3 regions of the Pseudomonas sp. S2_A10 genome follow, and region 1 is predicted to be linked to each of the others. Evidence: riboswitches for the same ligand, from Rfam matches in the RefSeq annotation. Region 1 holds a riboswitch; each other region holds the start of a gene.
What was found. A riboswitch is a leader RNA that binds a small molecule or an ion and turns the genes downstream of it on or off. The one in region 1 is predicted to bind cobalamin.

Region 1 (7,416 bases):
CTCGGTCTGGCGGCGAACCTGCCTGTCGATGGCTTGCACATCGATCTGGTGCGCGCGCCGGATCAGTACCCGACCATTCTGGATCGTCTGCCGGCTTATAAGGTGCTGTCGTTGGGTGTGGTCAACGGTCGGAGCGTCTGGCGCTGCGATCTGCAAAACGCGCTGGCGACGCTGCGCCATGCTCATGAGCGTCTGGGTGATCGATTGTGGGTAGCACCGTCCTGTTCATTGCTGCACAGCCCGGTTGATCTGGGCCGCGAAGACCAGCTCGATGCCGAACTGAAAAGCTGGCTGGCGTTCGCCGTGCAGAAGTGCGAAGAGGTCGCCGTGCTCGCTCAAGCGGTCAGCGAGCCGGAAGCGCCGAAGGTACTGCGTGCCCTCGCGCAAAGCCGTTCGGTGCAGACCAGCCGCGCTGCCTCGCCGCGTATTCACAAACCGGCGGTGCAAGCGCGGGTCGCGGCGATCACTGCCAAGGATGCGCAACGCCAATCGCCGTTTGCCCAGCGTATTGCCAAACAGCGCGGCAAGCTCGACCTGCCGTTATTCCCGACCACCACCATTGGCTCGTTTCCGCAAACGGCGGCGATCCGTCTGGCGCGTCAGGCCTACAAGCAAGGCAAGCTCAGCGCGGCCGATTACACCGATGCGATGCACACGGAGATTCGCCACGCGGTGGAAATTCAAGAGCGCCTCGGCCTGGATGTGCTGGTGCACGGTGAGGCCGAGCGCAACGACATGGTCGAATACTTCGCCGAACAGCTCGACGGCTATGCCTTCACCCGCTTTGGCTGGGTGCAGAGCTACGGTTCGCGCTGCGTCAAACCGGCGGTGATTTTCGGTGACCTCAGCCGCCCGCAGGCGATGACGGTCGAGTGGAGCCGCTACGCCCAAGGCCTAACCGACAAGGTCATGAAAGGCATGCTGACCGGCCCGGTGACCATGCTGATGTGGTCGTTCCCGCGCGAAGACGTCAGCCGCGAAGTGCAGGCACGACAACTGGCGCTGGCGATCCGTGACGAGGTGAATGATCTGGAAGCGGCGGGAATCAAAATCGTCCAGATCGACGAAGCGGCGTTCCGTGAAGGCTTGCCGTTACGCCGGGCGCAGTGGCCGGCGTATCTGCACTGGGCGAGCGAAGCGTTCCGCCTGTGCGCCTCCGGCGTGCGCGACGAAACGCAAATCCACACGCACATGTGCTACAGCGAGTTCAACGATGTGATCGAGTCGATCGCGGCGATGGACGCCGATGTCATCACCATCGAAACCTCGCGTTCGGACATGGAACTGCTCGAAGCGTTTGAAGCGTTCGCCTACCCGAACGACGTCGGCCCCGGCGTGTACGACATTCACTCGCCACGGATTCCCGATGTGACGGAAATGGTCGGTTTACTGCGCAAAGCGGCGCAGCGTATTCCGGTGGAGCGGCTGTGGGTCAATCCGGATTGCGGGTTGAAAACCCGAGGCTGGCCAGAGACCGAAGCGGCGCTGGTGCACATGGTCAGCGCCGCGCGGCAACTGCGCAAAGAGTGGGCCTGACCCTTTACCGCCCTGGAATACATAACCCTGTGGGAGCGAGCCTGCTCGCGAAAGCGGTGTGTCAATCGACACCATGTTGGATGACCTGACGCCTTCGCGAGCAGGCTCGCTCCCACAGAACTCGCGTTCTCCCCGTCATTCACGGCAACACACAAATCCTTTGTGGGAGCGAGCCTGCTCGCGAAAGCGGTGTGTCAGCCACCCATGCATCAGGCAAGGAAGCGCAATATCGGCGCACCATCGAACGGGTCTGTCAGATAGTGCGCCCTGACCCCGAAAGTCGTCTGTAACCGCTCCGGCGTCAGCACGTGCAGCGGCTCGCCCAGTGCCACCAGACGCCCGCGCTCCAGCACCCCCAGGCGATCGCACTTGAGCGCCTGATTGAGATCGTGCAGGGCGATCAGCGTAGTCACCGGCAGTGCGCGCACCACTTGCAGAATGCTCAACTGATGCTGGATGTCGAGGTGGTTGGCCGGCTCGTCGAGCAGCAGGATCTGCGGGCGCTGCGCCAGTGCGCGGGCGATGTGCACGCGTTGGCGTTCCCCGCCGGAAAGGCTGCGCCAGAGGCGGGTGCGCAGGTGCACGGCGTCGACGTCGACCAGCGCTTGCTCGACGATGGCGTCATCGGCCGGCGACCATGGTTGCAGCGCCGACAACCACGGCGTCCGCCCCAGCGCCACCGCGTCGAACACGCGAATGCCATCGTCGGTATCGGCCTGTTGCTCAACCACCGCGAGCGTCTGCGCGATAGTGCGCCGCGACATCTTGCCCAGCGTCCGACCGTCGAGCTGCACCTGACCTGCGCTCGGTTCGCGCAGGCCAGCGAGCAGTTTCAGCAGCGTGGATTTACCCGAACCGTTCGGCCCGACAATGCCCAGGGTCTCGCCGCGCTGGACATCGAGGCTGACACCATTGAGCAACTCGGCACCGCGCACCTTGAAGCCCACACCCGCACAACTCAGAACCGTGTTCATCGCGCCGATCTCCGGCCCACCAGAATCAGCGCGAACACTGGCGCGCCGACCAGCGCGGTAATCACGCCGACAGGAATCACCTGACCCTTGATCAGGGTGCGTGACAGCACATCGGCGGCGATCAGAAACACTGCGCCGCCCAACGCACTGGCCGGCAGCAGACGCGCATGGCCGGTGCCGAGCAACAACCGCGCGGCATGGGGAATCACCAGACCGACAAAGCCGATCGAGCCGACAATCGACACCATCACCGCCGTCACCAGCGCGGCGCAGCCAATCAACAGAATTTGCACACGTCGCACTGGAATGCCGAGAGACGCCGCCGAGTCCGCACCAAAGGTGAACGCATCCAGCGCCCGGCGATGCCACAGACAAACAACCAACCCCAACACTGCCACCGGCACCGCCAGCCACACCGACGGCCAGCGCACGCCGCCGAGATTGCCGAGCAGCCAGAACATGATCCCGCGCGCCTGTTCCGAGCTGGCCGAGCGGGTGATCAGAAAAGCGGTGAGGGCGTTGAACAGCTGCGAGCCGGCAATCCCGGCCAGAATGATCTGCCCGGTGCCGCTGGCCGAGCCGCTGACTCGCGCCAACAGGATCACCAGTGCGAAAGCGGTCACCGCGCCGGCAAAAGCACCGACCGACAATGAAATCGCCCCGGCACCGACGCCGAGCAGGGCGACCATCACCGCGCCGGTCGAGGCGCCAGCAGAAATTCCCAGCAGATACGGATCGGCCAACGGATTGCGCAGCAGCGACTGCAGGATTACGCCACAGGTCGCCAGACCGGCGCCGCAGGCCGCCGCGACCAGCGCGCGGGTCAGGCGATAGTTCCAGACAATGCCTTCGTCGATCGGGTCGAGCACATAACCGGCGCCCCACAGCTTGTTGGCCAGCACCTGCAACACCACGCTCGGCTCGATCGAAGTCTCGCCAATGGCCACGCCGCCGATCAGCGCGACCGACAGCGTCAACAGCACCAGCAGCAAACGGATCAGGCGTCTGCTCATGGCGACAGGTCGTAGCCGTTGATCGCGCTGGCCAGTTGTGCGAGGCCGTCGAAGGTGCGCAGGCTGGCCTGCATGGCCATGGCGTCAAGGATGATGATGCGGTTGTGCTTGACCGCGTCCATGTTGCGCGTCACCGGATCACTGCGCAGGAAGGCGAGTTTCTTCTGATAGTCGTCCGCCGGGAAACGTCGACGATCCATGCGCGCGATCACCAGAAACGTCGGGTTGGCCTTGGCGATGGTTTCCCAGCCGACCGTTGGCCATTCTTCATCCGACTCGACGACGTTGCGCACGCCGAGGGTGCTGAGCATGAAATCGGGAACGCCTTTGTGCCCGGCCACGAAAGGCTCGATGTCCATCTCGGCGCTGGAGAACCACACCAGAGCGCTGACGTCTTTGCGCTGCTGGTTTTTCGCGGTGGCGATCGATTGCGCGAGGCTGGCTTTGAGCTGCTCATTGAGCTGTTCGCCACGCGCCTGCACGTCGAAAATCGCCGCCAGTTGGCTCACGCTTTTGTAGATGCTGTCGATGCGAAACGGCGCCAGCCGCGTGCCGTCCGAACCGACGAGGTTGTCCTTGGCTTCGCAATCGGAGGGCAGCAGATAGGTCGGAATCTTCAGTTCATGAAACTGCTCGCGGGTGCCGACCGCGCCTTGCGGGCCGACCATCCATTCCAGCTCGACGGCAACCAGCTCCGGGCGTTTGGCGATCACCGCTTCGAAACTCGGCTCGTTGTCGGCGAGGCGCTCGATCCTGTCGTTCTGTGCTTTGTATGTGCCCAGCACATCGTTGAACCACAGCGAAGTGCCGACGACTTTGTCGCCCAGACCCAAGGCGTAGAGCATTTCCGTGCCGGCCTGGCCAATGGTCACCGTGCGCGCAGGCGCGTGTTGAAAGGTCAGGCTGCTGCCACAGTTTTCGACGGTCAGCGGATACGCAGTCGGCGCCGCTTGCGCCAGGGGGCAAAGGCTCAGAGCGGTGAGCAGGGTGGCAACGCGGGGCAGCAGCATGGGGCAGTCTCCAGGGGAACCGTACGGGAGCGGGCGGGTACGGTTTGGAAACACACCTCGGGCGCGGTCGTGGAAACTACGCAAGGCCGGCACGGGGAAAATGCGCACGGCACGATGTCCTTCCCGGACACCCCGCCGGTTGGTCAGTCACTGTGCCGGCAGGTCTCCTGACTGATGCGTCATCGCCACGCTCCGGCCTTCCCGGGGTTCACCCAGTGGCAGTCGAGGAGCAGGCTCGGCACCTACAGTTGCGGGGGCAGTTCCGATTGATGCGTGGAGCATCTCGGATTCCCTATTAATTCCGTGTGGAAACCGGCGCGGGCATGGTAGTCGATCAGGCCGCTGATGGGGAGCCGAATCTGCTTTGGTAGGAGCTGCCAAAGGCTGCGATCTTTTGATCTGGTCTTTAACGGGCAAGATCAAAAGATCGCAGCCTTCGGCAGCTCCTACACGGGTGCGTGTTTGCGTGGCGAAGCGTTTGCAATCCGAGGGTAAGCTTGGCTAATATACGTTCCATATACACATCGTATCGGATTCATATATGGGCATCGTAAAAATCTCAGAGGACATGCACGAGAACCTGCGCATCTCCAGCAACGCCCTCAGCCGCTCGATCAACGCGCAGGCCGAGCACTGGATGCGCATCGGCATGCTCGCCGAGCTGCATCCCAACCTCGACCACAGCGCCATTTGCCGCCTGCTGATCCGCGCCGAACAGAATGGTGGGCTGGATCTGCAACAACTGACTCAGGAAGCCGTCAGCGCATGAGAAACCAGATCAAGATCAACACCCCGGCCGACATCGAAAAATCTCGCGCCGCCGGCAAACTCGCCGCTGAAGTGCTGGCAATGCTGGTGCCGCATGTGAAGGCTGGCGTGACCACCGATGAGCTGGATCGACTGTGCAACGATTACATCGTCAACGTGCAGAAGGCGGTGCCAGCCAACGTCGGTTATCACGGCTTTCCGAAAACCGTCTGCGCGTCGGTCAACGATGTGGTGTGCCACGGCATTCCATCGGGTACTCCATTGAAAGACGGCGACATCGTCAACCTCGACATCGCGGTGATCAAGGACGGCTGGTTCGGCGATACCAGTCGCATGTATGTGGTGGGCGAGGCGACTCCCGAAGCGCAGCACCTGATCAAGACCACCTACGAAGCCATGTGCGCGGGCATCCGTGCAGTGAAACCGGGCGCAACACTGGGCGATATCGGCCACGCGATCCAGAGCCTGGCGGAGGCGGAGGGCTTCAGCGTGGTGCGCGAATACTGCGGCCACGGTATCGGCAAGGTCTATCACGACGAACCGCAGATCCTGCATTACGGCTTTCCCAATCAAGGGCTGAAGCTTAAGGCCGGGATGATTTTCACCGTGGAACCGATGCTCAATGCCGGCAAACGCCATGTCAAGAACATGCCGGATGGCTGGACGGTGCTGACCAAGGATGGCTCCTTGTCGGCGCAGTGGGAGCATATGGTCGCGGTGACGGAGAGCGGGTTTGAATTGCTGACGGCTTGGCCGGATGAGATTGAAGGGTACCGGGCCATTGGCTAATACCGTGTCGCCTGCTTGCCCTCACCCTAGCCCTCTCCCAATGGGAGAGGGGACTGACCGAGGTGTTGTTGCGAGATACGCCGACGTGCGATACCGAGTCGAACTTACATTTTGAACAGCATGAAGATCGGCTCCCTTTCCCCCTCGCCCCCCGTGGGGGAGAGGGCTGGGGTGAGGGGGTAGATCCAACTGACTCAGCGCAATCAGTGAGCACCGGCAGCCTTGTTCAAATCGCTCTCGGTCCACTCGGTATAAACACAAGCATCCGCCGTCGCCCAGCGCACCCGTACCGGATCGCCGGCCTTGAGCGGCATGCCCGCTGCCGATAGCGCTTTCACCGTCATCGACGTCCCGCCCGCAGTCACCACGCTGCACGTCTGGCTTTCACCGAGAAACAGCACCTCCACAACGTTCGCCGACACCTCATTCCAGCCCGCTGCCAGCGGCTCATCCAGCGCCTGCTGCGTGCTCAGCGCCAAGGCCTTTTCCGGACGCACCATCAGCAGCACATCCTGATCAGTGTGCAACCCGGACGTCAGCCGAATCGACAACGACTGGCCCTCGAAACTCGCCGCTGCATTGCCTTGCGCCTTGAGCTTGAGGAAGTTCGAATTACCCAGGAACGACGCGACAAATGCATTCGGCGGATTCTGGTAAAGGTCATAACCACTGCCCAGCCCGACAATCTTGCCGTGGCTGAAAATCGCGATGCGTTGCGACAGACGCATGGCTTCTTCCTGGTCGTGGGTCACGTAGACGATGGTGATGCCCAGGCGCCGGTGCAGCTGGCGCAGTTCATCCTGCAAGTCTTCGCGCAGCTTCTTGTCCAGCGCACCGAGCGGTTCGTCCATCAGCAGAATGCGCGGCTCGTAAACCAAGGCGCGAGCGATGGCAACCCGTTGTTGCTGGCCGCCAGACAGTTGCGAAGGGCGGCGATGGGCGAACTGCTCAAGCTGCACCAGCTTCAACATCGCATCGACGCGCTTTTCGCGCTCGGCGGCAGCCAGTTTACGGATCGCCAAAGGGAAGGCGATGTTGTCGCGCACCGACAGATGCGGGAACAGCGAGTAACGCTGAAAAACCATGCCGATGTCGCGCTTGTGCGGCGGCACGTTGACCAGCGACTGGCCGTTGACGAGGATCTCGCCGCTGCTCGGTGTTTCAAAACCGGCGAGCATCGACAGCGTGGTGCTTTTGCCCGAGCCGCTGGAGCCCAGGAACGTGAGGAATTCACCGTCCTTGATGTCCAGCGAGATATTGTCGACGGCAGCGAAATCGCCGTAGTGCTTGTTCAGGTTGCGCAGGCTGACCAGGGGTTTGTCGCTC
Region 2 (7,416 bases), 1.6 Mb from region 1:
CGCCAGCCGCACACCGCCGCCAGCCCCCGTGGTTCGCGCGCCGATCGTGTTCGCTCCCTCCCAGGCTTTTTCCCCCGTTGCTGAAGACGTGTTGTTCCGTGCCCTCGGCCTGGTCGGTACGCCGTATCGCTGGGGCGGCAACACCCCGGATTCCGGTTTCGATTGCAGTGGTCTGATCGGTTTCGTATACCGGGACGCGGCGGGAATTTCGCTGCCACGCTCGACCCGCGAAATGATCGTCATGCAGGCGCCGAATGTCGGCAAGGAAGGCCTGCAAACCGGCGACCTGATCTTCTTCGCCACCAATGGCGGCTCGCAGGTCAGTCATGCGGGGATTTACGTGGGGGAAGGGCGCTTCGTGCATGCCCCGGCCACGGGCGGCACGGTCAAGCTCGATAGCCTGTCGAAGGCCTATTGGCAGAAGGCGTATCTGAGCGCCAAGCGGGTGTTGCAGCCGGGGCAGCTGGCGCATAACCCCTAGTGCGTATGCATAACTAAATGTGGGAGCGAGCCTGCTCGCGAAGGCGGAGTGTCAGTTGACAATGATTTGACTGATAAACCGCTTTCGCGAGCAGGCTCGCTCCCACATTTTTTGCTTCGCGCTTAACTTACTTGCTGGCAGAAACGCGCCACACCTTGTTGCCCACATCATCTGCCACCAGCAAGCCACCTTGCTGATCGATCACCACGCCCACCGGGCGGCCCAGCGCGTTCTCGTCCTTGTCGAGGAAGCCGGTCAGCACATCCACCGGCTGCCCGGTCGGTTTGCCACCACTGAACGGTACGAAAATCACCTTGTAGCCACTGTGCGGTTTGCGGTTCCACGAGCCGTGTTGGCCAATGAATGCGCCTTCCTTGAATTGCGCCGGCAAGCGGTTGCCCTCTGCGAAGGTCAGGCCCAGCGAAGCGGTGTGCGGACCGACCGCGTAATCCGGAGCGATGGCCTTGGCCACCAGATCAGGATTCTGCGGTTTGACCCGCACATCGACGTGTTGCCCGTAGTAGCTGAACGGCCAGCCATAGAAGCCGCCGTCCTTGACCGAGGTGATGTAGTCCGGCACCAGATCGCTGCCGATTTCGTCACGCTCGTTGACCGCTGTCCACAAGGCGCCGCTGGTGGGTTCCCAGGCAAGGCCGTTAGGGTTGCGGATGCCCGAGGCGAAGATCCGGTGATTGCCGGTCGCACGATCCACTTCCCAGATCGCCGCGCGGCCTTCTTCCTGATCCAGACCGTTTTCGCCGACGTTACTGTTCGAGCCGACGGTGACGTAGAGCTTGTTGCCGTCCTTGCTGGCGATGACGTTTTTGGTCCAGTGGTGATTCAGCGTGCCGCCGGGCAAGTCGACGACTTTGATCGGTTGGGTCTTGATCTCGGTGGCGCCCGGCTCGTAGTTGAAACGCAGCAGGCGGTCGGTGTCGGCTACGTACAAATCGTTGCCAACCAGCGTCATGCCAAACGGCGAGTTGAGGTTCTGCAGGAACACCGTGCGGGTTTCCGCGACGCCATCGTGGTCGGCATCACGCAGCAGGGTGATGCGGTTCGGGCTGGGCACGCCGGCGCCGGCCTTGCCCATGACTTTCTTCATCACCCAGCCACGAATGCCTTTGCTGTCATCGGGCTTGGGCGGCGCATTGGTTTCCGCCACCAGCACATCGCCGTTGGGCAGCACGTAGAGCCAGCGCGGGTGATCGAGGCCTTCGGCAAACGCGGCGACCTGGGTGCCGGCCGCTGCGATCGGTTTCGCGCCGTCCGGCCAGCCCACCGCCGGGGCGATGTTGACTGTCGGTATCAGCGTCTTGTTCGGTTCGGGCAGTTTCGGTGACGGGCCGGTGCCGTCGGAGACTTGCAGGCTGGAGGTTTCACCGCAGGCGGCGAGCCCGCCAGCGACGGCGATGATAAGAGCGAGTTGGGCCTTGCGCATTGCTGATCTTCCCTATGAATGCATTCCTAAACATAGAGGAGGGCGCAGGCCCGATGGTTCAACTGCTCAACCGCGGGCTTCCTTGAACAGCACGGCGATGCCGGGATGATAGTTGCCCGCGTCGCTGTGCAATTTGCGATAGGCGTAGGGGAAATACCAGGCCACGGCGCAGGTGTGTTCCTTTTGCAGGTCGTCGACCATGTCCTGCAGTTCTTCAGGGCTGGCGCTGTGCTGGGCTTTTTGCGGAGCAACAAAGAGGCAGCCGAGCTTGAGATCGCTGGCGTAGCTGATGCGCTTGGCATCAGCGGTGACGTCGAGCAGTGCCTGGGTCAGGTTGAGGTTGTTGACCCGTGGCCAGCGTTGCGTGGCCTGAATGAACGCGCGGTCTTCGGCGCCGGCAATCAGCAGGTCGGCGCGAGCATTGCGTTCGCCTTCTTCGTTCTGTTTGCGCGTGGCCGTGTCGTTCAGCGTGACCATTTCAGCCATCCACGCCGCTGCCGCGAGCAGGCCGAGATTGGCTTTCTCGTCGTGCCAATATGGCGTGTCGTTGTCGCCGCGTACGGTGTTGTAGCGATCGATACAGTCAAACCAGCGTTCCAGCAGCGGGCGCAGGAATTCCAGGCGCGGGTTGCTGATGATCATGCCTTGCATCGTCGTCATCCTTATTGTTGTAGTGGGCTTTTCGGGAAAAGCATGGCTCTTTGATATCACTTGTCGCAGTCTGGCACAAGATTGCCGCTGCACAATGGATCAACGGCAGTTATTCGCGCGCAAAGCGCCTCTTCAATTGACGCTCCACCCCCAACCCTCTAACCTTCGCCGCTTGTTTCAGGTGCTCTGTGGCCCCGCGTCGACAGAGTGAAACAGGGAAGCCGGTGAGGGTGGTCTTCAAGCGAAGCCACGACGATCCCGGCGCTGCCCCCGCAACGGTAAATGAGTGAAAACTGCGCCTTGAGCCACTGCCTCGAAAGAAGCGGGAAGGCGCGCAGTCCGGCGAAACGCCGCTCATGAGCCCGGAGACCGGCCTGATCCATCTCAGCGGCATCACGGTGGGCGATGCCAGGCTTTTTGCCGTCTATTCTTGTGCCTGCCCGCCGTTATCCAGCCTCAACGGAGAGCTCCCCCCATGACTGATTCCCCCGAGCGTGACGAACGCCATCTGGCGCGCATGCAGCGCAAGAAAGCCGTGATCGACGAACGCATTGCCAACTCGCCCGACGAATGTGGCCTGGTGCTGGTGCTGACCGGCAACGGCAAAGGCAAGAGCAGCTCGGCGTTCGGCATGCTCGCCCGCGCGATGGGCCACGGCATGCAGTGCGGCGTGGTGCAGTTCATCAAGGGCCGCAACAGCACTGGCGAGGAATTGTTTTTCCGCCGCTTCCCCGAGCAAGTGCGTTTCCACGTCATGGGCGAAGGCTTCACCTGGGAAACCCAGGATCGTCAGCGCGATATCGCCGCGGCGACCGCCGCTTGGGAAGTCTCCCGCGAATTATTGCGCGACCCTTCGATCGGTCTGGTAGTGCTCGATGAGTTGAACATCGCCCTCAAGCACGGCTACCTCGATCTCGATCAGGTGCTCAGCGATTTGCAGGCGCGTCCGCCGATGCAGCACGTGGTGGTCACCGGTCGCGGCGCCAAGCCGGAAATGATCGAGATGGGCGACACGGTCACCGAAATGGGCATGCTCAAGCACGCCTTCCAGGCCGGGATCAAAGCGCAGAAAGGCGTCGAACTTTGAAGCAACCACGTCACTGCCCGGCGGTGTTGATCGCCGCGCCGGCCTCCGGTCAGGGCAAGACCACCGTCACCGCCGCACTTGCCCGTCTGCATCGCAACCAAGGGCGCAAGGTGCGCGTGTTCAAATGCGGCCCGGACTTTCTCGACCCGATGATCCTCGAGCGCGCCAGCGGTGCGCCGGTGTATCAACTGGACATGTGGATGGTCGGCGAGCAGGAAAGTCGCCGGCTGTTGTGGGAAGCCGCCGCCGAAGCCGACCTGATTCTGATCGAGGGCGTGATGGGCCTGTTCGACGGCACGCCGTCCAGCGCTGATCTGGCGCGCCACTTCGGTGTGCCGGTGCTCGGCGTGATCGACGGCACCGCCATGGCGCAGACCTTTGGCGCCTTGGCGCTGGGCCTGGCGAAGTATCAGCCGGACTTGCCGTTCGCTGGCGTGCTGGCCAACCGCGTCGGCACCTTGCGCCATGCGCAATTACTCGAAGGCAGCCTCACCGAAGGTCTGCGCTGGTACGGTGCGCTGTCCCGCGAAACCGGTATCGAATTGCCGAGCCGCCACCTCGGCCTGGTTCAGGCCAGCGAATTGAATGATCTGGATCTGCGCCTCGACGCGGCCGCCGATGCGCTGGCCAGCAGTTGCGAGGTCGCGCTGCCACCCGCCGTAGAATTCGCCGCGCCTGAGATCATCGCCGCCGAGCCTCTATTAAAAGGTGTGCGCATCGCCGTTGCCCGCGATGAAGCCTTTGCCTTCACCTATGGCGCCAGTCTCGATCTGCTGCGGGCGATGGGCGCCGAATTGCGCTTCTTCTCGCCGATCCGCGACACGCAATTGCCCGAGGCGGACAGCCTGTATCTACCGGGCGGCTATCCAGAGTTGCATCACGTCGCGCTGGCGCAAAACGCCTCGATGCTGGCGGCGATCCGCGCGCACCATACGGCGGGCAAGCCCTTGCTCGCCGAATGTGGCGGCATGCTTTACCTGCTTGATTCGCTGACTGACGTGGAAGGCACCCGTGCTGAGCTGGTCGGTTTGCTCAAGGGCGAGGCGGTGATGCAGAAGCGTCTGGCGGCGCTGGCGTTGCAGGCGGTTGAATTGCCGGAAGGGGAGTTGCGTGGGCATACCTATCATCATTCCCTGACCACCACAGCGCTGACGCCGATTGCCCGTGGGCTGAGTCCCAATGGCGGGCGCGGCGCTGAGGCGGTTTATCGCGAGGGGCGGATGACGGCGTCGTACGTGCACTTTTATTTCCCATCGAATCCGACTGCGATTGCGGCATTGTTTGCGCCAGATCGTGAGGCCGCCTTCGCGAGCAAGCTCGCTCCCACAATGGATGACCTGAACCCTGTGGGAGCGAGCCTGCTCGCGAAAGGGCCATGACCGACAACACATTCTCCGAAGCCGAACGCGCAGCGGTCTACAAGGCCATCGCCGAGCGCCGCGACATGCGCCACTTCACCGGCGGCAGCGTCGAGCCGCAACTGCTGCGTCGTCTGCTCGAAGCCGCTCATCAAGCGCCGAGCGTCGGTCTGATGCAGCCCTGGCGCTTCATCCGCATCAGCGATCGTGCTCTGCGCGGGCAGATCCGCGATCTGGTGGAAGAAGAGCGCATCCGCACTGCCGAAGCCCTTGGCGAGCGCAGCGATGAGTTCATGCAGCTCAAGGTCGAAGGCATCAACGATTGCGCCGAAGTGCTGGTCGCAGCGCTGATGGACGATCGCGAAAAACACATCTTCGGTCGGCGCACGTTGCCGGAAATGGACATGGCCTCGCTGTCCTGCGCGATCCAGAATCTGTGGCTGGCCTCCCGTGCCGAAGGCCTGGGCATGGGCTGGGTTTCGTTGTTCGAACCGCAAGCCTTGGCGGATTTGCTCAAATTGCCGGCCGGTGCGAAACCGCTGGCGGTGTTGTGTCTCGGCCCGGTCAAGGAATTCTATCCGGCGCCGATGCTGGTACTTGAAGGCTGGGCGCAGGCGCGGCCGCTCAACGAGTTGCTGTACGAAAATTATTGGGGAGTGAGTCAATGAGTGTGGCGTTGCTGAGTGTCGCCGCAGTAGCGCTGGATGCGCTGCTCGGTGAACCGAAACGCTGGCATCCGCTGGTGGCGTTCGGCAATTTTGCCGGGCGCATCGAGCAACGCTTCAACGCCGGAGGTCGTGGCTGGCGCAGCCATGGCGTGACCGCGTGGGTTATCGCGGTACTGCCGCTGACCTTGCTCGCCACGGCATTTTCCTGGGCGCCCTATGTCGGCTGGATTGTCGAGATCCTCGCGCTGTATTGCGCCCTCGGCATGCGCAGCCTCGGCGAACATGTCGCGCCGGTTGCGGCGGCGTTGCGCGCCGATGATCTGGACGAGGCGCGCAAGCGTGTCGGTTATCTGGTCAGCCGCCAGACCGATGAACTCGACAGCAACGCTGTGGCCCGTGCCGCCACCGAATCGGTATTGGAGAACGGAAGCGATGCAGTGTTCGCTGCGCTGTTCTGGTTTGCCGTCGCCGGCGCGCCGGGCGTGGTCCTGTATCGCTTGAGCAATACCCTCGATGCGATGTGGGGTTATCGCAACGAACGCTTTGAACGTTTCGGCTGGGCGGCGGCGAAAATCGACGACGTGTTGAACTACATTCCTGCGCGTCTGGTGGCGTTGACCTACGCGCTACTGGGCAAGACCCGCCTCGCGCTCAAATGCTGGCGCACCCAGGCGCCGCAGTGGGACAGCCCCAACGCCGGCCCGGTGATGGCGGCCGGTGCCGGTGCGCTGGGCGTCGAGTTGGGTGGCCCGGCGATCTATCACGGCCAACTGCATGAGCGCCCACAACTGGGCGAAGGTGCGCCGGCGGATGCCGATTCCATTGACCGTGGCTGGCAATTGGTCCAGCGCGGCGTATGGTTATGGCTGCTGATGCTTTGCCTGGGGGCGGAATTTTATGCTTGAGCACGGTGGCCGGTTGCGCAAGGCTGCACTCGATTACGGGATTGCCGAAGCCGACTGGCTCGACCTGTCGAGCGGCCTCGCGCCGTGGCCGTTCCCGATCCCGGAAATCCCGCTGCGCGCCTGGGCGCGCTTGCCGGAAACCGACGACGGTCTGGAACAGGCCGCCTGCGATTACTACGGCGCCGCGCAGGTGTTGCCGGTGGCCGGCTCGCAAATGGCCATCCAGTTGCTGCCGCGTCTGCGCCGGGCCGGCAAGGTCGGCGTGTTGTCGCCGTGCTATGCCGAGCATGCCGAAGCCTGGCGGCGCAGCGGTTACATCGTCCGTGAAGTGCTCGAGCAGGAAGTCGAGTTCTTTCTCGACAGCCTCGATGTATTGGTGGTGGTCAATCCGAACAATCCGACCGGCCTCAGCCTGACCCCGGCACGCCTGCTCGACTGGCATGCGCGGCTGGCGCAACGCGGTGGCTGGCTGGTGGTCGACGAGGCGTTTATGGACAACACGCCGCAGCTGAGCCTGGCGCCCTATGCGCATCAGGTCGGGCTGGTGGTGTTGCGTTCGTTCGGCAAGTTTTTCGGTCTGGCCGGGGTGCGCCTCGGTTTCGTTCTGGCCGAGCGCAAGTTGCTCAAACTGCTCGCCGAACAGGTCGGGCCGTGGGCGGTGAGCGGGCCGACGCGGGTACTCGGTACGGCGTGCCTGCAAGACACCGAGGGTCACACCCGTCAGCGGATTCGCAGCGATGAAGCGAGCGAACGGCTGGTGGCGCTGCTGACCCGTTGCGGTTTTGCACCGCAGGGTGGCTGCGCGCTGTTTCAGTGGCTGATCAC
Region 3 (7,416 bases), 750 kb from region 1:
ATTTGCGTGTCTCGTACCAATTGCAGAATGTCGCGCTGCAACTCGCGGGCACGGCGCGGATCAAGCAGTTGCGCCTCGTAATATTCGTCGGCCAGCAGCTCCAGATTGCGCAGCGGCCCGTAGGTTTCGGCGCGGGTCAGCGGTGGCATCAGGTGGTCGATGATCACTGCTTGCGTGCGCCGTTTGGCCTGGGCGCCCTCGCCCGGATCGTTGACGATAAACGGATAGATATTCGGCAACGGCCCGAGCAGCGCGTCGGGCCAGCAGCCTTCCGACAGCCCCACCCCTTTGCCCGGCAGCCATTCGAGATTACCGTGCTTGCCGACGTGGATCACGCCGTGGGCGCCGTAGGTGTTGCGCAACCAGAAATAGAACGCCAGATAGCCGTGCGGCGGGACCAGATCCGGGTCGTGATACACCGCGCTCGGATCGACCTGATAACCCCGCGCCGGCTGGATGCCGACAAAGGTCAGACCGAAACGCAGACCGGCAATCATCAGCCGACCGTCGCGACACATCGGATCGTTGTGTGGCGATCCCCAGCGCTCGAGTACCGCGGCGCGATTCGCCTCCGGCAACGCATTGAACATTGCCAGGTAATCGTCCATCGCCAGGCTCTGCTGGCACGGGCGCAGATCGAGACTGTCGAGGTCGTTGCTGACACCACCGAGCAGTTGCTGGATCAGTTCGGTGCCGCTGTCGGGCAACTCGGCCGTGACCGGATAACCCTCTTCGCGCAACGCGCGCAGGATGTTCAGCGCCGCCGCTGGCGTATCGAGGCCGACACCATTGCCGATGCGGCCGTCGCGGGTCGGGTAGTTGGCGAGGATCAGCGCGATGCGTTTTTCGCCATTGGCCACACGCGCCAGATCAACCCAGCGCCGCGCCAGTTCGGCAACGAAATCCATGCGTTCGGGCTGGGCGCGATAGCAGACCACATCGGACTGACTGCGCTCGCTGCGCCAGGCCAGATCCTTGAAGCTGATCGGTCGGCTGATAATGCGCCCGTCAAGCTCCGGCAAAGCAATGTGCATCGCCAGATCGCGCGGCCCGAGGCCCTGCTCGCTGTCGCGCCAGCCGGGCTCATTGTCCTGGGCGCAGATCGCTTGAATCACCGGGATGTTGCGGCGAAACGGGCGCAGGTGCGGCGCCTCGGGACTCGATTGGGCAAAACCGGTGGTGTTGAGAATCACCCCCGCCTCGACTTCATCCAGCCAGTCCTCGACCACCGACAAGCAACCGGGCTCCTTCAGACTGGCCACCGCGATCGGCAGCGGATTGAGCCCGGCTGCCTGTAAGCGCTGGCAGAACACATCGATGAACGCCGTGTTCGCCGCCTGCAAATGCGAGCGATAAAACAACAGCGCCGCCACCGGTTGATCGGGCAGCCATTCGGCTTGCCAGTCACTCAGGGCAGCGCTGTTTTTCTGTGGGTGATAAATCGCCGTGCGCGGCAGGGTTTGCGGCTCGCTCCACGGGTAATCGCGGGCGAACCATTGGTTGCCCAGGCAACGGAAGAAATCCAGCGCGTTACCCATGCCGCCCTGACGCAGGAATTGCCAGAGTCGATCGCGCACTTCGGCGCTGACCGTGCTCAAGTCGCTGAGTTCGGGATCCGGGCGGTCATCGCCGGGCACCAGAATCAGTTGCACGCCGCGTTCGGACAACTCGACCAGCCGCTCGACACCGTAGCGCCAATAGGCAATGCCGCCATGCAGGGAGATCAGAATGACCTTGGCGTGGCGCAGCACTTCGTCGACATACAGATCGACCGAGGCATGATTCTGCACCTGCATCGGGTTGGCCAGACGCAGGCTCGGATAATCATCGGGCAGTTGCTGCGCAGCCTCGGCGAGCAGCGCCAGGCTGGAATCGCCGCTGCACAGGATCACCAGCTCGGCGGGGGTTTGTCCGAGGTCGGCAATGTTGTCGTCCGAGACGAATCCGCCGGGCTGGGTCCTGAGCAGGTGCATGGCTTAAACGCTGAGCGCAGCGCGCAATTGCGCTTCGAGTTGTGCCGCATCAAGCTCCTGACCGATCAGCACCAGACGCGTCACCCGCGCTTCGTCGGCACCCCACTGGCGGTCGAAATGCTTGTCGAAACGCGTGCCCACGCCCTGGATCAACAGGCGCATCGGCTTGTTCGGAATCGCCGCGAAGCCTTTGACCCGCAGGATGCCGTGCTGCACCACCAGTTGCGTCAGCGCATCGAGCAGCAGGCTTTCGTCGGCTTGCGGCAATTCGATGGAGATCGAATCGAAGGCGTCGTGATCGTGGTCGTCGTCATCACCGTCATGGTGGTGATCGTGGTGGCTGTGGCGGCTGTCGATATGCTCTTCAGAGCCGGCACCGAGACCGATCAGCACGTCGAGCGGCAGGCGGCCATTGCTGGCTTCGACGATTTTTACCGCTGGCGGCAGCTCTTCGGCTACTTCAGCGCGTACGCGAGCCAGGTCTTGCGGGCTGGTCTGGTCAGCTTTGTTGAGGATCACCAGGTCAGCGCTGGCCAGTTGATCGGCGAACAGTTCATGCAGCGGCGACTCGTGATCAAGGTTCGGATCGAGTTTGCGCTGGGCATCGACCTGATCCGGGAACGCGGCGAAGGTGCCAGCAGCGACGGCCGGGCTGTCGACCACGGTGATGACTGCGTCGACGGTGCAGGCACTGCGAATTTCCGGCCACTGGAAGGCTTGCACCAGCGGTTTTGGCAGGGCTAGGCCCGAGGTTTCAATAAGGATGTGGTCGAGATCGCCGCGACGGGCAACCAGCTCGCGCATCACCGGGAAGAATTCTTCCTGCACGGTGCAGCACAGGCAGCCGTTGGCCAGCTCATAAACGCGGCCGCTGGCCTCTTCTTCGGTGCAGCCGATGGTGCATTGCTTGAGGATTTCACCGTCGATGCCCAGCTCGCCAAACTCGTTGACGATCACCGCAATGCGCCGGCCCTGAGCGTTGTCGAGCATGTGCCGCAGCAGCGTGGTTTTGCCCGAACCGAGGAAACCGGTGACGATGGTGACGGGGAGTTTGGCCAGTGTTTTCATCGGTATGCCCTTTGGCAAGCGGCGGGCATACGGGACGAGAACCGGCAGCGCGCATGCACGCCGGAAGCATTCGCCACCGGATCACCCCGCCCGGTTGTAGTGAGAATCTGTGACGAGGCAGGTCTCCTGGCTGACGGCGTTCAGGCGTTGGGCCTGGCGTCCATTGCGCCTTCCCGCTGGCTCATCGGTTGAGCTGGCAGTGGCGTGGCAACGAACATCACCGTTCACAGTTGCGGGGGCAGCCGCGGCTTTGACCGCGTTCCCTTCTTAGCTTCGGCGAGTGCCGAAGAACCTCGAAAGCGCAAGGCTACGCATGGGTCCGTCGTGGGTCAATGGGCGTTGAGTTTGAGTTCGGGGGCATATCCGTTGCTGCGGTAACGGCTTCTTATGGTTTCGCTCTTACAGCGAGTCCCTTTTTCAAACGCCAAAAAGGAACCAAAAGGCTTTGCCCCGGCGTACGGCCCGCTCGCTGGGGCTCGGGGTACCTTCGTTACGGGACCGATCCGGGCGCAGCGGCTACGGTTTGCTTCGCTGCACCTCCTTCCGCTGTGTACGACTGCGTCGCACGGTCGCTGCGCTCCCACCCCCGGATCGATCCCGTAACGAAGCCTGCCGAAGGGGCAAAAGATCAAAAGCCAGAGCAAAAGCAAAGGCAAAGGCAAAAGCAAAAGATCGCAGCCTTCGGCAGCTCCTACAGTTGGATCGCGCACCAGCTCAAGAACAGGTCGGCTGTCAGGCCGCCTTCGCGAGCAGGCTCGCTCCCACAAAAGCAAAAGTAAAGCAGCGCAGCCGCCCCACTCAACAATGAGCGCAAGCTCGAGTGCTCTTGATCTTGATCCACCGGCGACGTCGGAAGGCTGAGTGGAGGGATTGATCCGGGCGTGGGAGCGCAGCGACCGTACGACGCAGTCGTACACAGCGAGTGTAGGTGCAGCGAAGCAAACCGGAGCCGCTGCGCCCGGATCAGTCCCGGAGCGAAGGAACCCGAGCCTGCGAGGGCCGAACGTAGGAGCAAGCCTTTTTGGGTACTTTTTCGGCGTTTGGAAAAAGTGCCTCGCCGTAAGGGCGAAACCGTAATCAGCAACACCCGCAGCAACGGATATACACACAAAAACATCAGAAAAATGCCCACATCGCAGTACCGAAAACTCCCGGAAATTGACTAAAAACCCAAACCCATGTTCTCCTGCACACCTTGTTACGGGTGCCCTTCACAGGGTGAAACGGGAAACCGGTGAATCATGTGCTTTACTCAAAGCCATGTCAGTCCGGTGCTGCCCCCGCAACGGTAAGCGAGCGAAGCGTCAGATCCACTGTGCCCCGGCATGGGAAGGTGATGCTTGCAGGTCGGCGACCAGCCAACCCCTCGCGAGCCCGGAGACCGGCCCGCAACACCCAGCGCGCGCAAGCGCCGCTGAACACAAACAAACCCGCGGTGGGCGGGCGCTGTTCGAAATTCCTGCGTGCCCGGCCCGCAGGGATTTTCATGCGCTCTGTTTACCCGCTGACATTTCAGAGGGAAGCGCTATGTCGATCATCAGTAACACCGTCAGCCACACTGACCACATCTCCAGCAGCACCACACTCGGCCAACGCGTCGCCGCCGCCCTCTTCGCCTCGATCCTCGGTGCCAGCCTGGTCTGGTTCGCCGGTTTCTCGCACATCGAAGCGGTGCACAACGCCGCCCACGATACCCGCCACAGCGCCGCGTTCCCGTGCCACTGAGGCCTGCCGAAATGATCAAGCGTATCGCGCAAACCGCAGGCTTCACCGGCTTGCTGGCCGCCCTGCTGCTGACCCTGCTGCAGAGTTTCTGGGTATCACCGTTGATTCTGCAGGCCGAATCCTTCGAGAAATCCGAACCGGTCGCGCAAGTCCACGAACACGCCGCCGGCACCGCCGCCCACAGCCATGATGGCGAAGCCTGGGAGCCGGAAGACGGCTGGCAGCGCGTGGTCTCGACCACTGGCGGTAATCTGGTGGTGGCAGTGGGTTTCGCCTTGATGCTCGCCGGCCTGTACACCTTGCGCGCGCCGACCAAGACCTCGCAAGGGCTGCTCTGGGGTCTGGCCGGTTACGCCACGTTCGTTCTCGCGCCGACCTTGGGCCTGCCACCTGAATTGCCGGGCACTGCGGCTGCCGATCTGGCATCGCGGCAGATCTGGTGGATCGGCACTGCCGCTTCGACCGCCGTCGGCCTGGCACTGATCGCCTTCAGTCGTCACTGGCTGATGAAGCTTCTTGGTGTAGCGATTCTCGCCGTGCCGCATGTGATCGGCGCGCCGCAACCGCAGGTGCATTCGATGCTCGCTCCAGAGGCACTGGAAACCCAGTTCAAAATCGCTTCGCAGCTGACCAACGTCGCGTTCTGGCTGGCTCTGGGCCTGATCAGTGCCTGGTTGTTCCGCCGCAAAAGCGCAGGCCCATATCAGGCATGACCGATGACCGCGCAGCGCCGACCTTCGTGGTCGGCCTTGGCTGCCAGCGCGGCTGTCCGGCCAGTACGCTGCGTGCGTTACTTGATCAAGCATTGCAGGCGCACCGCATCGAGCTGCGAGCGGTCAAGGCTCTGGCGAGTATCGATCTCAAGCGCGACGAACCGGGGTTGCTGGAACTGGCCACACAATTGAATCTGCCGCTGCAGTATTTCAACAGTGCCGAGCTGGCGCCCTATCAGCAGCGCCTCAGCCATCAATCGCAAATCGCCTTTGAGCGCACCGGCTGCTACGGCGTGGCGGAAAGCGCCGCGCTGGCGCTGGCCGAGCAGTTGATTCAGGCGCCGGCGAAACTGCTGATTCCCCGGCAGAAATATGCGCAGGCCACGCTGGCATTGGCCGGCGCTGCATAAAATCCCGATAATCCCCGCCATTGATCATGAGCACGCTTCATCTGCAGTGTGCCTGCGCCTCTTCACAAGGATTCAACGATGACCGTCTACTTCATCGGCGCCGGCCCAGGCGACCCGGAACTCATCACCGTCAAAGGCCAACGGCTGATTCGCAGCTGCCCGGTGATCATTTATGCCGGCTCGCTGGTACCCGCAGCGGTGCTGGAAGGTCATCAAGCCGAAACCGTGGTCAACAGCGCTGAACTGCATCTGGAACAGATCATCGATTTGATCAGGACTGCCCATGCCCAAGGCCAGGATGTTGCCCGTGTGCATTCGGGGGATCCAGGTCTGTACGGCGCGATTGGTGAGCAGATTCGCTACTTGCGTGAGCTGAACATTCCTTTCGAGATCATTCCGGGCGTGACCGCCACAGCGGCATGCGCAGCGCTGCTGGGCGCCGAGTTGACCCTGCCGGACATTTCGCAAAGCGTGATCCTGACCCGTTACGCCGACAAGACCGCGATGCCCGCCGGCGAAGAACTGGCGAGCCTGGCGCAGCACGGCGCGACCATGGCCATTCATCTGGGGGTCAATCATCTGGAAAAGATACTGGTCGAACTGCTGCCGCATTACGGCGCGGACTGCCCGATTGCCGTTATTCACCGCGCGACATGGCCGGATCAGGACTGGGTGGTAGGTACATTGGCGGACATTGCCGACAAGGTCGAGGCCAAAGGCTTTCGGCGTACGGCGCTGATTCTGGTTGGCAGGGTGCTGGGCAGCGAGGTGTTTGGCGAATCATCGTTGTATCGCGCCGGGCATGCGCATCTTTATCGCCCTTGAAGACGCCTTCGCGAGCAGGCTCGCTCCCACAGGTGATTGCATTTAATTGTGAGAGCGAGCCTGCTCGCGAATGGGGGCGGCAAAAGTTACCCATAAAAAAACGGCGCTCACGGGGCGCCGTTTTTCATGTTCGCAGCGAACGCCTTAGTAGTAGGCGTTTTCTTTCTGCGTGTGGTCGGTCACGTCGCGAACGCCCTTGAGCTCCGGGATGCGCTCGAGCAGAGTGCGCTCGATGCCTTCCTTCAAGGTCACGTCGGCCTGGCCGCAGCCCTGGCAACCGCCACCAAACTGCAAAACAGCGATGCCGTCCTCGACCACATCGATCAGGCTGACCTGACCGCCGTGGCTGGCCAGCCCCGGGTTGATTTCGGTTTGCAGGTAGTAGTTGATGCGCTCGTTGACCGGGCTGTCGGCATTGACCATCGGCACTTTGGCATTCGGCGCCTTGATGGTCAGCTGGCCGCCCATACGGTCGGTGGCATAGTCGACAACGGCGTCGTCAAGAAACGCTTCGCTGAAGGAATCGATGTAAGCGGTGAAGCTTTTCAGCCCCAGCGCGGTATCTTCAGGTTTCTCTTCGCCCGGCTTGCAGTAGGCAATGCAGGTTTCGGCGTACTGGGTGCCAGGCTGGGTGATAAAGACACGGATGCCGATGCCCGGGGTGTTCTGCTTGGAGAGCAGATCGGCCAGGTAATCATGGGC

Region 2: it holds a riboswitch for cobalamin, as region 1 does, so the genes downstream of both, cobO (cob(I)yrinic acid a,c-diamide adenosyltransferase) here and AB4N41_RS23615 (ABC transporter substrate-binding protein) in region 1, are expected to answer to the same signal.
Region 3: it holds a riboswitch for cobalamin, as region 1 does, so the genes downstream of both, AB4N41_RS20365 (CbtB domain-containing protein) here and AB4N41_RS23615 (ABC transporter substrate-binding protein) in region 1, are expected to answer to the same signal.

What each region holds. Positions count from the first base shown of each region.
Region 1 covers NZ_CP162773.1:5,286,199-5,293,614, reverse strand. Annotated here, with positions in the region: gene metE (5-methyltetrahydropteroyltriglutamate--homocysteine S-methyltransferase) at 1-1,536, shown strand, start outside; partial or broken gene AB4N41_RS23625 (ABC transporter ATP-binding protein) at 1,746-2,414, opposite strand; gene AB4N41_RS23620 (FecCD family ABC transporter permease) at 2,507-3,523, opposite strand; gene AB4N41_RS23615 (ABC transporter substrate-binding protein) at 3,520-4,533, opposite strand; cobalamin riboswitch at 4,674-4,865, opposite strand; gene AB4N41_RS23610 (ParD-like family protein) at 5,075-5,302, shown strand; gene map (type I methionyl aminopeptidase) at 5,299-6,090, shown strand; gene AB4N41_RS23600 (ABC transporter ATP-binding protein) at 6,294-7,416, opposite strand, start outside.
Region 2 covers NZ_CP162773.1:3,725,119-3,732,534, forward strand. Annotated here, with positions in the region: gene AB4N41_RS16805 (C40 family peptidase) at 1-481, shown strand, start outside; gene AB4N41_RS16810 (PQQ-dependent sugar dehydrogenase) at 609-1,922, opposite strand; gene AB4N41_RS16815 (hypothetical protein) at 1,989-2,573, opposite strand; cobalamin riboswitch at 2,736-2,965, shown strand; gene cobO (cob(I)yrinic acid a,c-diamide adenosyltransferase) at 3,049-3,660, shown strand; gene AB4N41_RS16825 (cobyrinate a,c-diamide synthase) at 3,657-5,039, shown strand; gene bluB (5,6-dimethylbenzimidazole synthase) at 5,036-5,686, shown strand; gene cbiB (adenosylcobinamide-phosphate synthase CbiB) at 5,683-6,591, shown strand; gene cobD (threonine-phosphate decarboxylase CobD) at 6,584-7,416, shown strand, end outside.
Region 3 covers NZ_CP162773.1:4,533,421-4,540,836, reverse strand. Annotated here, with positions in the region: gene cobN (cobaltochelatase subunit CobN) at 1-1,973, opposite strand, end outside; gene cobW (cobalamin biosynthesis protein CobW) at 1,977-3,041, opposite strand; cobalamin riboswitch at 3,141-3,352, opposite strand; cobalamin riboswitch at 4,227-4,445, shown strand; gene AB4N41_RS20365 (CbtB domain-containing protein) at 4,569-4,766, shown strand; gene AB4N41_RS20360 (CbtA family protein) at 4,778-5,479, shown strand; gene AB4N41_RS20355 (cobalamin biosynthesis protein) at 5,476-5,889, shown strand; gene cobM (precorrin-4 C(11)-methyltransferase) at 5,968-6,714, shown strand; gene nfuA (Fe-S biogenesis protein NfuA) at 6,859-7,416, opposite strand, start outside.